DNA from 2 places in the Corynebacterium choanae genome. Region 1 is predicted to be linked to the other one. Evidence: predicted binding sites of a transcription regulator. Region 1 holds the regulator's gene; the other holds the start of a gene.
The links. Region 1 encodes LexA, which represses DNA repair genes until DNA is damaged. Its sites were predicted from a motif close to CGAACANNTGTTCG; they were not measured.
Positions count from the first base shown of each region.

Region 1 (7,860 bases):
CTGTCGTCTAGTAAAGCGCCAGGCCCGTTGAGCTTGGTGGTTACTCCGCCGGGCTCGGAAAGGGTGGTGTTGACGCGAACCGGTACATCAGTGGGAATGATTTCGAATGGGGTTTCCGATAGTGCGAGCAGACGTACAAAGGGATCCTGCGGATCGCACGGCACGATTGCCAGGGTGGAGTGTCCCATGGCGTGGGTGACACGTGAGACGTTGACCCCTTTGCCGCCGGCGATGGTCTGCGAGGTTGCCATCCGAGCTACTTGGCCACGCTGTATCGCGTGATCAGCAGTGAAAGTTATATCAAGACTCGGGTTCGGGGTGAACGTAACTATCATCGGTGGCAATCTGTCGATCAAGCTTGTCGCCAAGCAAAAAGAAAATAGAGGAAACCTGCGGCACCCCATATACGAAGCGGATCCTGCCCGTAAACGATGTCCCTGCAACATGCGCGATGTTGGGAAAGGTGTGACGAACCGTGGAAGGGAAAATAGCAGGAGATCTTGGTGAAAATGCGTCGAAAGCAGTTCAGATATGTTTCCTACTAGAGATTTCCATAATGGGATGTGTCACACTTTCGCAGCAGCTGCGCGGTGGTTGTCTGAGCAATGCAACCTTTCTTCGGCGCCTTGATCGGATGGGCGATCGGTTGGTCGAAAGGCAGCGATTGTTCGCTAAACCTGCTGGTGGAACGAATAGTGCCGGGGCTGATTCTGCCTTATTTTTTCCCGCTTTGCCCAATAGTTGGGGGAGTTTATCGACAAGCTCACAAAATGCGGCAGGTGAGATCTCTTCGATAACGTTTCGGTTACGTGCGGCGCAATCAGTGAGCCAGTGTTGAGTAGCGCATATAATTGGGCATACCGTTATGGCTGTCACATGGCAGCCGTGTTGAGTTGATCAGCCCCGGAAACGGTCACATCATGCAGTGGCACACCTTGGTCACCTGCGGCAACAATGCAGACTTGCACTGTTGTGGAACTGTGGAAGGCGCTGGTTCGCTAGGCGAAGTCTAGTGAAGTTGTCGTCCGAAGCTGGCGTACACCGTTGAGTGGACGGAGCAGCGGGGAAGTTCGACGGCGCGAAAGCTTGACAGGCGGCCGGTTGATAAGGAAGAACACCATCGCGGGGATGCTGCGCGTTTCACCTTATGAGAGGGAATCACGGTGTGGCGCTTACACATTCCGACGAGGCGATCAGCACAGGTCGCCTTCGTCGGAGTGAAGGGTTATGCACGGAATGCTGCTCGCAATCCTCTAGGTGGGACAAGTGTTGGAGACCCCTTGCTGGGAAGTTGTGGTGGTCTCGGGCGGTAATTTTTTGTTAAAAAATCATCGACGCACAAGTGATAACGAACGTTCGTAGATTGTTTAGGAGCATGATCCATGGCTGAAACTCAGCAGTCCAACACCTACAAAGGCACCGCTGTGGTGCCAGGTATCGCCTACGCCAAAGCAGTGTGGATTACTCCCCGCCCGGAGCTGCCAACTTCCGGCCCGGTTACGGCGGAAGAATCCCGCCCGGCAGAATTTGAACGCTTTGTGGCTGCTGCAGACACTGTGGCAGAACGCCTCGAAGCACGTGGCAAGTCGGCGCACGGTGCCGCATCCGAGGTGCTCACAGCCACAGCTGGCCTGGTGCGTGACCGGGGATGGCGCAAGACAGTTCGCAAAAATATTAATTCTGGCCATCCGGCGGAATATGCGGTCGTCGCTGCTACCACGAAGTTCATTTCCATGTTTGAGGCAGCCGGTGGGGTGATGGCGGAGCGCACCACTGACCTGCGCGATATCCGTGACCGTGTCATCGCAGAGCTGCGCGGCGAAGCAGAGCCAGGTCTGCCAGCTGTCGACGAGCCAGTGGTGTTGTTTGCCGATGACCTGTCCCCAGCTGACACCGCGGCATTGGACACGAATCTGTTTATTGCGCTGGTCACTGAGCTCGGTGGTCCTACCAGCCACACCGCGATTATTGCCCGCCAACTCAACGTGCCGTGCATCGTTGCTGTCGGTGCTGGGGCTACTGAAGTAACCGCTGGAACGCCGGTGATGGTTGACGGTTCCTTGGGCACGATTGTTACCCACCCTGACGAGGCGGAAGCTACCGCGGCTGTCGCCAGCTGGGAAGAGATGGCGCGGCGGGTTGCTGAATGGCGCGGACCTGCCCAAACAGCTGATGGTCACCGTGTACAGCTGCTGGCTAACGTGCAAGACGGCAAGGCAGCGCGCACAGCCGCAGCCACCCAGGCTGAAGGTATTGGTCTGTTCCGCACCGAGCTGTGCTTCCTTACCGCCACAGAGGAACCAACCGTCGAAGCCCAGGCCGATGTCTACTGCAAGGTGTTTGAGGCTTTCCCCGAATCGAAGGTAGTGGTTCGCTCCCTCGACGCAGGCTCAGATAAGCCAGTCGCTTTCGCGTCGCTTGCCGACGAGATGAACCCAGCACTGGGTGTGCGCGGTTTGCGTATTGCTCGCGGCAACGAAGGGCTGCTTCACCGGCAGCTCGACGCTATCGCCCTTGCCGCTGAAAAGTCCGGCCGTGGCGACCACGCCCCAACCTGGGTTATGGCTCCGATGGTGGCCACCGCCCGGGAAGCAAAATGGTTCTCTGGTCTGTGTAAAGAACGCGGCCTGGTGGCTGGTGCCATGATTGAGGTTCCTGCAGCAGCACTGATGGCCGACAAAATCATGCCTCATCTGGACTTCGTCTCTATCGGCACCAATGACCTCACCCAGTACACAATGGCTGCCGACCGGCTTTCCCCACAGCTGGCCTACCTCACCGATCCCTGGCAGCCAGCAGTGCTTCGCCTGATCGAACACACCTGCCAGATTGGTGCGAAAACCAACACTGCCGTCGGTGTTTGTGGTGAAGCTGCCGCTGATCCGCTGCTGGCCTGTGTACTCACCGGTTTAGGCGTGAACTCGCTGTCGGCCGCCTCCACCGCAATTGCTGGTGTTGGTGCGAAGCTGTCTCAGGTCACCTTCGACGACTGCCGTCAAGCAGCATTGGCTGCCATTGATGCCGCCGGTGCACGCGCTGCAAAGGAAGCAGTCCGTGCACTGCTTGCAGACGCCTAACTCGCTGCACATCTACAACGCACCGCTGCACAACTTCTCTTGCGACCCAATCCGTGGGATTCCATCGTGCTGTTGCAACAGGAATCAGTAAAGGATTGGCAAGAGCAGCGTTGCAGCGGTGCCAAAAAGGCAGGATTGTGTGATTAAGCCCGCGCCCTTGGCACGCATCACCTACCTGCCGAATCTAGCTGTCCAAGGCTATACGAGGTTGAGGCTTCGGATACGGAAGCAACACAAAGCATAAGCCGCCACCAGACTTACGATCTGGTGGCGGCTTTGCTGACAGCTACTGTTCTAGCGCCTCAAACGACTAATGCAGCCTAGTGCAGGCCTTCGATAATCCGATAACCGATCCCAGCCGGATCGTCTTCCACAACCTGGCGACGACCAATACTTGCCAACCCTCGGGCAAACACTTGTAACGCATCGGTAACACCGGATGCCAGTGCCGCAGCAACCCCGGCGCACAGTAGCGGTTCGGTATCCGCTACCCGTTGCCGACCAACACCTGCGTAACCACGCCAACCCCGCTCTTCGCCAGTGCACAACACCCAGTGCCCATCATTGCAACCGATCATGAACCATTGTTGCGTGGATGCAGCAGCTGCTGCCTGCGCTACCACCTCAGCTTCTTGGGGGAGTGCAGGAAGCTGCACGGTAACTGTAAGCCGATCAGCGTTCGTCCCTGCCATTGACGCAAGCGGTTCATCGCTACCGGCAAGAAGCACCACAGGAGCGGCAATTGTTTTGATCAGTTCGTTGCGCCAACCACGGGCTGCAGGAGACATACAAGAGATATCCATCACTGTCACCGTTCCGGGTGCGGAAGCTACAGCCTGCGTAATCGCTTCCGTCAACTCCTGTTGTTCGCCGCTGGTTGGTTCGGCAAGTTGTTTGGTGTAGCGTTGCGGCGCCGAGGTGGGAGTGTCCATCACAATAACCCGTGGTGCAGGCAGTTCCGCTGCAACATGACAAGCAGCGGGAAAACGCTCCACAGTGGCCTCACGGAGTGCGGAATCCACCTCGGTGGCAATGACAGCCTCGACCGACTTACCAGCGGTGATCAGTGCATCAGCAACCGCTAACCCTCGGCCGATAGGGGTAGGAGACATCCCCTCAAAAGACAGCAACGACGTCGCCCCTGGATTCGTGCTGTAGCTCGTACGCCGTTGGTCAATAGGACGACCCACCACCACCCGTAGGCGGGAAGCTGTAGGAACACTCATCACAATCCTTACCTTTCGCCAGGCCAGGTGTCACCTGCTCAATGTCCATGCAAGAATCCGGCAAATGCTGCCCAGCATCGTCAAAAGTTAGCCCGCGAGAACGACTTCCACACCGCGTTCTCTCAACGCATCCACGAATGATTGCGGTGCCGCCGCATCGGTGATGACCACGTCAATATCGTTAATTCCAGCAAAGCTCACCATGTAGTCACAACCCATCTTGGAAGCGTCACACAACACGACCACCTTCCGGGAGTTGATAATCATTGCCCGTTTGACCGCTGCCTCCTGCGAATCCGCAGTCGACAAGCCGTGATCAAGCGTCAACGCATTGGTGCCGATAAACGCCACATCAGCCCGCATTAATGCCAGAGTACGAAGTGCGGTGTCACCCACCACTGCTTGTGTGATAGCACGCACATAACCACCCAGTAGCTGAACTTCTTCCACGCCGTCACTAGCCATCTGCATAGCGATTGGTAAGCAGTTGGTGACAATCGTCCATTTCCTAGCCAAAGAATGCTGGGCAATCTGTTCGGCGAGGGCACTAATGGTGGTACCAGCATCAAGGAACATGCCACCGGTGGCATCAGGCACATAGTCCATGGCGGCACGAGCGATCGCATTTTTCGCGCTCAGCGCACTTTTTGCACGCGCGTCGACAGTCAGCTCTGTGGTTTGGAAGTTCTGGCTGGCAACCGCGCCACCGTGCACCCGGTGAACAGCTCCTTCGTGATCCAACACTGCCAAGTCGCGTCGAATAGTTTCGGCGGTAACGTTGAACCGCTTCGACAGGTCGGTGACATTGACACGCCCCTCGACAGCTGTGAGTGAGGCGATTTGTCGACGGCGCTCTTCGGCGTACATGGCGCTCCTTTGGCAAAGCGGACTAAAGACGTGTGCAAGTGGTGCAGTAGAGCAACCAATGACGGATACTGGCGAAGCATCCGCTACTGGACTCCTACCGCATATCTGATGTCCAGTTTGTCACGAATAACCCCAAAAAACGGACACAGACAAAGGTGATTTGCTGTCAACATTTCTGAATCTCGGCGCGATTGGAACGAAAAACTCACATCTGCAGACCTACTTCCAGTGATATATCTGCAGGTTAAAGCGCCTATGTGGGATTTGGTGGCAATCAAAACTAATGCAACATTTACCATCCGTGAGTGACAGTAAAAATCACCCACATGGGGGTGCTCAGTGTTGAGCGGGCGAGCGTAAGATCAGGATCCAGCATTGGGTATCTGCCCATTTTTGTTGGTTTTCGCCCGCGAAGCACGGTCGAAAACCACATACTCAGGCAATTCAGGAAATCATCTGTGTTGGGTCGGGCACCGTCGCCTGACAGGTGCAAGCGCAAACAACGGAGTCGCCTGCTTGAATCTCTGCGGTAAGAAGCATAGGAACCGCTGGGGTGGGTCTGGCTACTGTGTTCGGTAACTAGCGGGGCGTTGCAGTGTCGGCGAGGTAGAACACTACTCCCGGTCGCCACCGCTACTACGCATTAATCCAGGTTGATGCGTTTAAGCCTGGAATAGCTGATGGTTAGAGCTTTCGCAGTACGGTAACAACTACGCCAAGAATGACAGCGTCGCGGGCGCGGATATCGTCAAAGGCCAAGTTGTGTGGATGCAAGATCGGTCCCAGTGTCGTGCGGCGAAATTCCTTGACCGTTGCTTCACCGTCGATGAGGGCTGCGACAAAATCGCCATGTTCGCAATCTGGTTGACGGCGGATGACAACCCAGTCGCCGGAAAGAATCCCTGCGTCACGCATTGATTCCCCGACCACCTTGAGCATCATGAGTTCACCGGGGCTGACTAGCTCTTCAGGGATCGGGTAGTAGGCCTCGGTCTCTTCCACTGCCAGTGTGGGATTGCCGGCGGCGATACTGCCAACCATGGGAACAAAAGCGACACCCTCATGGTTTGGCGGAGCATCAGTCTCGGTTTCCAAGTGACTTGCACGAGGGGTCGGCTCAATCTTGCGCGGGGCGGTTCGAACGTCTACCGCACGTGGCTTAAATGGATCGCGCCGCAGATAGCCCTTTCGTTCGAGCTCCTTGAGCTGATAAGACACCGATGAGGTGGAGGTAAGTCCAACTGCTTCGCCGATTTCCCGAATGCTTGGCGGGTATCCGCGCAGCACAGTTGCATCCTGGATCACGTCCAAAATGCGCCGTTGGCGTCCGGTGAGTTGATGCTCGAATTTTGCACGGGGCATATCTGGCGGTTCCTTTGCGGCAGTGAGGACGGGAAAGTTGTGTCGTAACAGTGAGACGGATCCAGCAGGCCTGACGGTTGCCATCGGGTGGAAGTAAGGCTCGTCAAACTGTGTTTAGCAATTGCCGTATTTGCCCACATGGTAGCACGAAGGTTCGAACTTGGGGGTATAGAACACCATGCGGCTGCTTGTGACCAACGGATCGATCATGTTAGCGTATCGTACAGTTGTTCTAATTGTTCGAATATGATGTGCCCGATAGGGCATACACTTTGTTATGTTCGTGCCAGCAAATGAGGAATTTGTGTTATGAAACTGATGGTCAATACACCTAAGGCAATGCAGTCAACCGTACAGCCAGCGCTGGTCTGGGGTGGCGCGCAAACTGCACATCTTGCGCGGCGTCCTCATCCTGTTCGAACGTTAACGTTTCAGGAGCATGTGGACGAGGAAAGTTCGAAAACGCGGCCACAATTACGACCTGTTCGACTACCTCGGCTGCAGGTATCGGATAGTAAATTGACGGTAATCGCTGGGGCGATCATTGGGGGATGCCTCACGTTAGGGTTGTGGGCGGTGAGTTTTGAGGAGATCGATGCACAACCGCCGCTGCCAGTAGCCCCGATCAATGTAGCTGCAGTTGCTGCAGGCTAGGGGTACACACCAGGGCGCAGATTTTCGGTCATCAGTTTTCACTGTTGTAGCTGAGCTGCTGGGGTGATTTGCGGCCAGATTGGCGGTTGCCGTTGATGCGTTAGCATTGAAGCCACTATGTCCACGTTCCTCGTGGAGACATTGCTGTTGATCACCGCAGTTGTGAAAGGCCGTCGACTATGATTTGCCCCGTATGCCGCCAAGACACTTCAAAGGTTGTGGACTCGCGCAACGTTGACCGAGGAACATGTATTCGGCGCCGTCGACAGTGCACCGGCTGTGGGTATCGATTCACCACCATGGAAAAAGCTGTGTTGCTCGTGCAAAAGCGCAATGGCATGGAGGAACCGTTCTCGCAGGAAAAGGTTATCCGGGGGGTGCGGCGGGCCTGCCAAGGCCGCGAAGTGGGCGAAGATGCTTTGAAGAAACTGGCTCAGGAAGTGGAACAGCACCTTAGCCAAAAAGGTTCGCAGATCACTGCCCAACAGATCGGTTTAGCCATCCTGGAGCCGCTGCGTGAGCTCGACGAAGTGGCTTATTTACGTTTCGCCTCGGTGTATCGATCCTTCGAATCAGCAGACGACTTCCTTGCAGAAATCCGTCAGCTGCGACGAAGTGAACGGCGGCTTGACGATTAAAGCGATATTCGCTTGCCTTGCTCGACATTCGTTGAC
Region 1 is NZ_CP033896.1:1,711,563-1,719,422, reverse strand. Features, by position in the region: gene CCHOA_RS06200 (1-phosphofructokinase family hexose kinase) at 1-335, opposite strand, end outside; gene ptsP (phosphoenolpyruvate--protein phosphotransferase) at 1,383-3,077, shown strand; gene CCHOA_RS06190 (hypothetical protein) at 3,398-4,303, opposite strand; gene CCHOA_RS06185 (DeoR/GlpR family DNA-binding transcription regulator) at 4,391-5,170, opposite strand; gene lexA (transcriptional repressor LexA) at 5,855-6,532, opposite strand; gene CCHOA_RS06175 (hypothetical protein) at 6,842-7,186, shown strand; gene nrdR (transcriptional regulator NrdR) at 7,366-7,824, shown strand.

Region 2 (7,860 bases), 250 kb from region 1:
GTGACTGCAGAATCCCCAAACACGCCCAACAAATCATCCCGCAGTTGGAAAGCAACCCCCACATCGGTGCCATATTCCCGGAGGGCATCGACGAGACGCTGATCGGCGCCACCAAGCATCGCCCCAAAATGCAAGGGGCGTTCGATCGTATAGGCGGCAGTTTTGAGCTCATTGATCTTCCGGGCAGAAGTTGGCCGCTCGTCACGCGCCGCTTCCACCGAAATATCAAGCATTTGCCCTGCAATAACCTCGGTTCGCATCCTGGCCCACACAGGCCAAGCTCGTACCAAACCCTCCACAGACAGACATGCTTCAGCGATCAGATCATCAGCCCACACCAACGCCAAATCTCCGGCCAAGATCGCCATCGATTCACCAAACCGCTGTGGATCCCCCTTCCAGCCGTGGCTTGCATGATGATCAGCAATCCGGCGGTGAATGGTTTGTTTGCCACGCCGGGTCTCAGAAGCATCAATAATATCGTCGTGAATGAGAGCACAAGCCTGGATCAGTTCTAAAGCGCTGACCGCTCTGAGGACAGCTTCAGGGCGTTCAAGTGGTTCCTGCTCACCGGTTGCTGCCACAAACCCTGTCCAAGCAAACAATGGCCGCATTCGTTTACCACCACCGGTCACAAAAGCGATGATGTCTTCAGCTACATCGCTAATAAAACCGTCGATAGGGGCGAGCTCTTCGCGGCGGTCATGAAGAAAACTTGCAAGGTTGGTTTCGACTGCTGATCGAATTTCTTGCGCATTGACGGTGAGGTGCGACATGGCGGTCTTAACCTGCTCTTTGTACCTGGGAAACAGTGGGGAACAAAACTGCTGTAAGGAATGATACGTCATTTCATTCCAACGCTGCCGTGGGGCTAGTGGTCGCGGCTGCAGTCGCCTTTCCCAACGACAAACTTGCGCACAGATGTGGTGTGCAGGTCTTGCCTGCCGCAGACAACACCTCAAGCTCCTCGCAGGAAAGCACTATTGCCGTGCTGATAACCAGACGTTCAGTGGGGAAACCTTGGGGTAGTACCAGTTTTCCGGAGCTGGTTGCTATTGCTGCAGTCCGAGGATCGCGAATGGTCTATGGTCACCACTGAAAGTTACGTTGCGTAAGACGTCGACAAAACCGAATTGGCGATAGAGGTGAAACGCGGCGTTTGCTTCATGTTCCACCTCTGGGGTGGAAAGCAGCACCCACGGCGCGGTGATCTGAGAGAGGAAAACTTGCAGCATGTGTTTTCCAACGCCGTGCCCTTGCGCTGCAGGCAGGACGTGGATCTCCGAAAGTTCGAAATAATTCTCGAGCAGACTTGCGGGCTGGCGAAGCTCAGTCGGATGTCGCTGCGTGTAGCTGCGAACACAATGATCCCACCAGGACGTGGGGCTACCAGGTACGCCCCAGCAACAGCCCACCAGACGATTTGTTTCTTGGTCGAGGGCGATAACTGCCTGATGGTGTTCACGGGTGGATGCCACTTGCCAGGAGTGAATGCGATCCGCCCGCAGTGAACGCGGATAATTCATTGCGGTGAGGTAAATGTCGACAAGTTGGGGAACACAACGGCGGAACGTAGCGGTGTCGACAGCAGTTACAGAGACATTCATCTCTTCAAGCCAACCACGATCTGGGAACCTATGGGGCTGGTTTGACGGTCAGATTGTGCACATGGCAACCAGGAGCCGGATCGACCTCATCGGGCAAATCACGGATCGTTGGGGAGTCAAGCAACCCCGCGAGTTCGATCAAATGTTCTAACAATGGGCTTGCGGTACTGCTCGCTGTGCGGGGAGTGTCCTAACGTGAATTCCGAAATAAAACCTGATCGGTTCGGCATTTTGCCGGTACCGCTGCCCGGTACTCAAACGGATGTTGCAATAACGAGCATCTTCCGTGCGTTGAAACAAGTGAACAATGATCCATCACGCAGAATCCAGGATCGCAGGCGCCGACCTAGGAGTCGCTGTGATGTGGTCGAACGAGAGACAGAATGTTTTTGAAAGGAGAATGATTATGGCGCGGCTAAGCTCAACCTCTTTTGCGTCCGGCTCGTTAGCTCGTGACAGCTACATTTCCCGCGCTAATGAATTGCTTGCGCTGTCTTATCGACAGCTGCGAGAGGGGGAATTTGATGAAGCGTTGGAAAACGCGTACCGGGCGGCACTTCGTACGGCTGGGGCGCGAATTGCCGCAGCTGGTGCCGCAAATAAGCGTGGTCGTCCCACGAGTGCATGGGAACAGCTTGCACGGCTTGACGAATTGGGGGCGGTGCAGGCTGCATCGTTTCGGCGCTGGAAGGGCATTCGTCAGGATGTGTTATGTGGAGTAAGTCATGCCGATGCACAGATGGTGAACGACCTGTTAAGTGAAGTTGAGTCGCTGCTCACTGTGGTGGAGCAGGAGGCGGGCTGGCTTCCCCAAGTGGCTTAAAGTGCTGGTTTATCATGCTGTGATGAGCTTCTCATTGGTTGCTCGACGGTCTCGCAGAACTGCAAAACAGCTGCCCTTGGGGGTAGTGTGAGCGGCAGTGAGCAAGCGTTGTGCGACATTGTTGTCGCTGCGGGGGAACCAAAGTGTGTGCTGTGGCGTTACTTGATTAGACCGAACGCTTGCTGTGGGTTTGGTGGTCAATATTGTGGACAGTGTGCTTTAAGATGTCACTAAAGATTTCTAGGGCTAGCAACATTGATCGTTGACCCGCGAAATACACCCGTTGCCGCTACAGTAGGTGCTGTGACGTCAATGATAAATATCTATGCGTCATGCAGCATTACAGTCGTTACCTAGAGTTTCGACTGTGTGCAGTGTCGAGTCGGTGTCCGTTTTATGAAAGCAACTTGCCCACCCGCATCGTCCATGGAGGAACAGTGGCATTATCTGAGCATGAACAACGTGCGTTAGAAGAGATGGAGCGTGCTCTGATTGCCGAGGATCCAAGTTTCGGTTCAGGATTTAAAGAACCGTCTCAGTCCTCGCCATTGCTGCACCTCCGTGCGATCGCTTTAGGGCTCGTCGGGCTGGTCTTGCTCATCGCCGGGGTGGCGTTGAGCCAAACCAGCATCTGGCTGTTGCTGCTTTCGGTAGCTGGGTTCTTGCTGATGTTTGGCGCTGGGGTGTGGGCGCTCCGCGGGGGCGGGAATAAGCCTGAGCAGACTCGACAACGCCACGATCTTAGCGATGTCTTGCAAGCCGGTGGCGTGTCGAAGCCCCGTACTGCAGCTGGTGACAGATTAGGTGATCGCATGGAAGACAACTTCCGACGTCGCTTTGGTCGGCAATAGCTAAAAGTTGCTTCCTAGTTGGCGGCGATTGTGGAGAACCCATTGTGGTTGCTGCTCACTAAAGTTTTCGCAGCCGCGCCCGACTTGAGATGTGTTCTCAAGCCGGGCGTTTTTTGATTTCCCGGTTGTGGACCTCGGTTTTCGTAAGGAGTGTTCGCTCGTTGCTGCCAGGGGCTGTGTCCGATTCGACGGGATGGCGAGTTTGTATCTTGCGGTCTGCGGGGCGCTGTGTTGGCTAACTGGCTGAAAGCCACTTGGCTAGCTCGTGTCCGGTTCGCATCCATAGGGTTGGCTTTATTGCTGGTAGGGGAGTGGCTGTATATCTTCCCCACTTTGCCCCACCGAGATCTCCCACTTCTCCCCACCGAGATCTCCCACTTCGCCCCACTTTGCTAACCCTTGCGGTGTGTGGCGGTTGATTAGTTGGACGGTAGTGTGGCGGAAAATCCCTGCTTTCGTGCCGAAACTGCAGCTAGGAGTTGGGAGTCCTGGGAATGCTGATCAAGGTATGGGCTGGCTGCGGTTGTGCTAACGGGGAAGAAAAAATTGTGACTCATGGGGCGATAGTGACGGTTGGGGGTGTAGTAGGTGTACCTTCCCCCACTTGCGGAAATTGGCAATGAACTGCGGATATGTGTTCATGGTGGGGGTTTGTGGGGCGGATATGTGGAGTTTGTGGGGATTTGTGGGGTAAAGTGGGGCGCGGTGGTACGAAGTGTGGTGACGTCCTAACGAAACGGCACCGCTTCGCAGCCTCAAGAAACTCCATACACGATAGAGCCGATCGTTAACGTCAGCGGAGGAGGTGCCGAGACATGTTTTTCGGTACTTACACTCCCAAGATGGACGACAAGGGACGATTGACGCTGCCTGCAAAGTTTCGCGAAGAACTTGCCGGCGGGCTGGTTGTTACCAAAGGTCAAGATCACTCGTTGGCGGTGTATCCGCGTGCAGCGTTCCTAGAACGTGCGCAAAAAGCCGCCGCAGTATCGCGAACCAATGCGGAAGCGCGTGCTTTCGTTCGCCATTTGGCGGCGAGTGCCGATGAGCAATTCCCTGACGGTTCGGGTCGCATCACACTATCGCAGCAACATCGCGCCTATGCGGGATTGAGCAAAGAGTGTGTGGTGATCGGTTCTATGGATTTTCTCGAGATCTGGGACGCTGCTTCTTGGGAACGCTACCAAGCTGAAACCGAGGAACAGTTCTCGACCGCTGAAAACACGATGCTGGAAGACCTTATGTAGGGATATTCCTGTAGCGTGCTCACAGTTCAAGCAACAACAATTTCATTCCACATCGAAACGACAAGCATTGCCCTCAATGGAGTAGCAGTGCCGCGGTTCGTGTTTACCAGGCGCAACGTTGCAAGGGACACCTTGGGATGGTCTGCCACAACACAGATCCGCACGACATCGGATGTAACACGGGAATCCCAGTTGATGGACGTAACGAACCCATCAACTCGCAGCTTGGTTTCTGTGCTGCTGGATGATGAAGCAAAGCGAGGCTCTTGCGTGGCTTCCTGCTTTGAGATGGATGTCGATCGGTGTCTACCTGAAGGGTGCGCTGCGTAGCTGGTGTACTTCCCCTGCATCAGAGCGTGGCCTGTCAGGTAGGCTCCCGTCGGCATCACAACCACTGCTGTCTCACCGTCGGTGATGCTTGGATGTGGATGATGATCTGCCACGAACCCACCACCGACATCTGGTGGGTTTTCGTGTATCAGTACCGATATTGTCCTGGTCGATGGTGAACTTACTGTCGAATACCTGGTGTGCTGTGGGGGTTGAACCGCATGTTTTACGTACCGCTGTAGTGGCAAACAATCTGGGAGGGCGATCGGCGATGACAACAATTCCAGCCGGTGAGCATGGCCATATTCCGGTGATGATTGACCGGGTGACTGCCTTGCTGGAGCCTTCTGTTGCTGCTGCAGGGGACACTGCGGTGATTGTGGACTGCACACTGGGGGCAGGCGGTCACACAGAGCATTTTCTGGCAACGTTTCCCACCGCCCATGTCATTGGGCTTGACCGGGATCAACGAGCACTCGATATCGCAACAGCGCGACTGGAGCCGTACGGGGATCGCTTCACTGCGGTAAAAACCCGTTTCGATGGCATCACACAGGCACTTGCGGACCATGTTGCAGATTCAGCAGGATGCGCCATAGCAGCAGCCCATGGGGTTGCTGGGATTCTTTTCGATCTAGGAGTGTCGTCGATGCAGCTAGATCAGCCAGAGCGGGGATTTTCCTATGCACGTAATGCGCCGCTGGATATGCGCATGGATGAACAAACCTCCTTGACTGCCGCCGACATTGTCAACACGTATTCCCACGGGGAAATTGCGAAAATTTTGTCGCAACTCGGTGATGAACGGTTTGCCGCAAAGATCGCTTCAGCAATTGTGCAGCATCGTCAACAAGCCCCAATCACCGACACCGCCACCTTGGTGGAGCTGATTTATCAAGCAATTCCGGCTCCAGCACGTCGCACTGGTGGCCATCCAGCGAAGCGCACCTTTCAAGCGTTGCGAGTCGCAGTGAATAGTGAGCTGCATTCGATTGAGCAGGCATTGCCGGCGGCGATGTCTGCACTGCGAGTCGGTGGGCGAATGGTGGTGATGAGCTATCAGTCTCACGAGGACAAACTCGTGAAGTCACAATTTGCGGCAGCGACGAAATCGCATCAACCACCAGGGTTGCCAATGGATCTGCCCGGCCACGGTCCGCAATTTTCCGCCCTTACCCGCGGTGCGTTGCAGGCCACTGACGACGAAATTGCGGAAAATCCAAGAGCGAAACCAGTCCGGGTGCGGGCTATTGAAAAGCTCCGCGAATAGGTGTGAAACCACACCGCTGTCTGGTGAATCTTCCACATGTTTCATTGTTGGATGATTCCCGACTTCCCCAGCTTTAGCGTTTGCTGCTGATGGTGCACTGGAGAGCACCAACCTGATACCCCAAGATGTTGCTGTTGACGAAGTGAGGCTTTTCCGCGATGACGATGCAGACCACCCAGGCTCCGCGCCAGAGCCACCGTGTACAGCAGGCTGCGACGAGTACCCGCACCCCGGTGCTGCCACGTCCCAGCACCGTGCCGCGGACGTTCCCGCAGCGCCATCCGGTACCGCAGCGAATTCCGTCGACGAAGCCGGTTCGGTCGATTCGGGGGCGCCGTGTCGTCACTGAACAGCCCAATCCGACTAAGGTCCGGTTCGTGCTCGTGCTGCTCGCCGTGCTGATTACTGGTCTTTCAGCAACCATGTACCTGTCCGGGGTCACTGCCCAGCAAACTTTCCAGATTGCACAGCTCACAGAAGAAAATGTGCAGCTGGACAATCAGCTTGAGACGCTGCGCAGGGATGTTGAATTGGCTTCTTCGAGCGCATCGATAGCGCGCAATGCGGCCGATGCGGGTCTGGTGGTCGCCGACCAGCCGGGCATTATTGCTGTGGATCCTGCCGGGGCGCAAACGGTGCTGCGGGAACCTGATCCGGCTGCCACACGTCCTATTATTGACGTCAACGGTCAACAGGTGCGTCCGATCGTAGCGACCAGTGACCCGGCGCAGACCGAAGGGCTCACCGATCAACGGCTCGCCCCACAGCAGCCTGTTGTCGTCCCGGGTGTGCCGCAGCTTGATGCTGTTGCCCCATATGCGCCGAATACCCCCGCCAGCCGTTCTGGAGCAGGACAGTAAGTGACTTCTCGTAACAACAACTCCCGCGGGCGGGATGCTGCAGCAGGCAGCAACCGCCCGCGGTCGTCTGCATCCAACCCTGCCAAATCCACTATCCGGCCGCGACCAATCCCAGGATCGAAACGGCCAAACCCGGCGCCGGCATCTGCCCGTAACACTCGCTCAGCTGCCAGCCGATTCGGCTTGTTCAGCGGGGTTGGGGAGGCGGGAGCCTCCACAGTTGGGGTGCGCAGTAGATGGATTCTGGTGATCGCTGTAATCGTGGTGTTCGTGTTTATTCTCCGATTGGCGCAGGTCCAAATTGTGTGGGGTCCTGCACTGTCGGAAAAAGCCCAAGATCAACGAACTCAGGTGCTTACCATTCCCGCCAGGCGCGGCACCATCACCGATATCCACGGTCAAACCTTGGCGCACACCATGCAGGCGCGCATGCTCACCACTTCGCCGAATACGTTACGCCGGGATGTTGGCGAATTGCATGCACAGTATCCGACCGTCTATCCCGATGTCGACAGTTATATCGACGCACTAGCAGACGACATTGCCACCATGGTTACTGAGGCTGCGGCCTCCCCGACGACGGTGAAAGCCGACGAAATCCGCGACAAACTCTATGCAGACACCGGCTATGCGGTGCTCGTACGCAATGTGGATCCAGATATTGCGCAAGAAGTCGCCGATAAATATCCCACAATCGCAGCCGACCAGCTTGATCTGCGGCAGTATCCCAACGGGGCAATTGGTGCCAATGTTATTGGCAAACTTTCCGCGGAAGAAGAAGGCCAGTTCGGTTACGAAGCCTACGCTGATGCGCTTCTGGCAGGTTCCGATGGACGGCTGACCGCTGAGACCACCAAAATGGGTGCGTTACT
Region 2 is NZ_CP033896.1:1,961,888-1,969,747, reverse strand. Features, by position in the region: gene CCHOA_RS07085 (polyprenyl synthetase family protein) at 1-848, opposite strand, end outside; gene CCHOA_RS07080 (GNAT family N-acetyltransferase) at 1,053-1,607, opposite strand; gene CCHOA_RS07075 (SAV_6107 family HEPN domain-containing protein) at 2,014-2,430, shown strand; gene CCHOA_RS07070 (DUF3040 domain-containing protein) at 2,868-3,281, shown strand; gene mraZ (division/cell wall cluster transcriptional repressor MraZ) at 4,097-4,528, shown strand; gene rsmH (16S rRNA (cytosine(1402)-N(4))-methyltransferase RsmH) at 5,130-6,128, shown strand; gene ftsL (cell division protein FtsL) at 6,287-6,988, shown strand; gene CCHOA_RS07050 (peptidoglycan D,D-transpeptidase FtsI family protein) at 7,172-7,860, shown strand, end outside.
Region 2: the regulator LexA is predicted to act here: its motif matches at 1,743-1,756, upstream of CCHOA_RS07075 (SAV_6107 family HEPN domain-containing protein).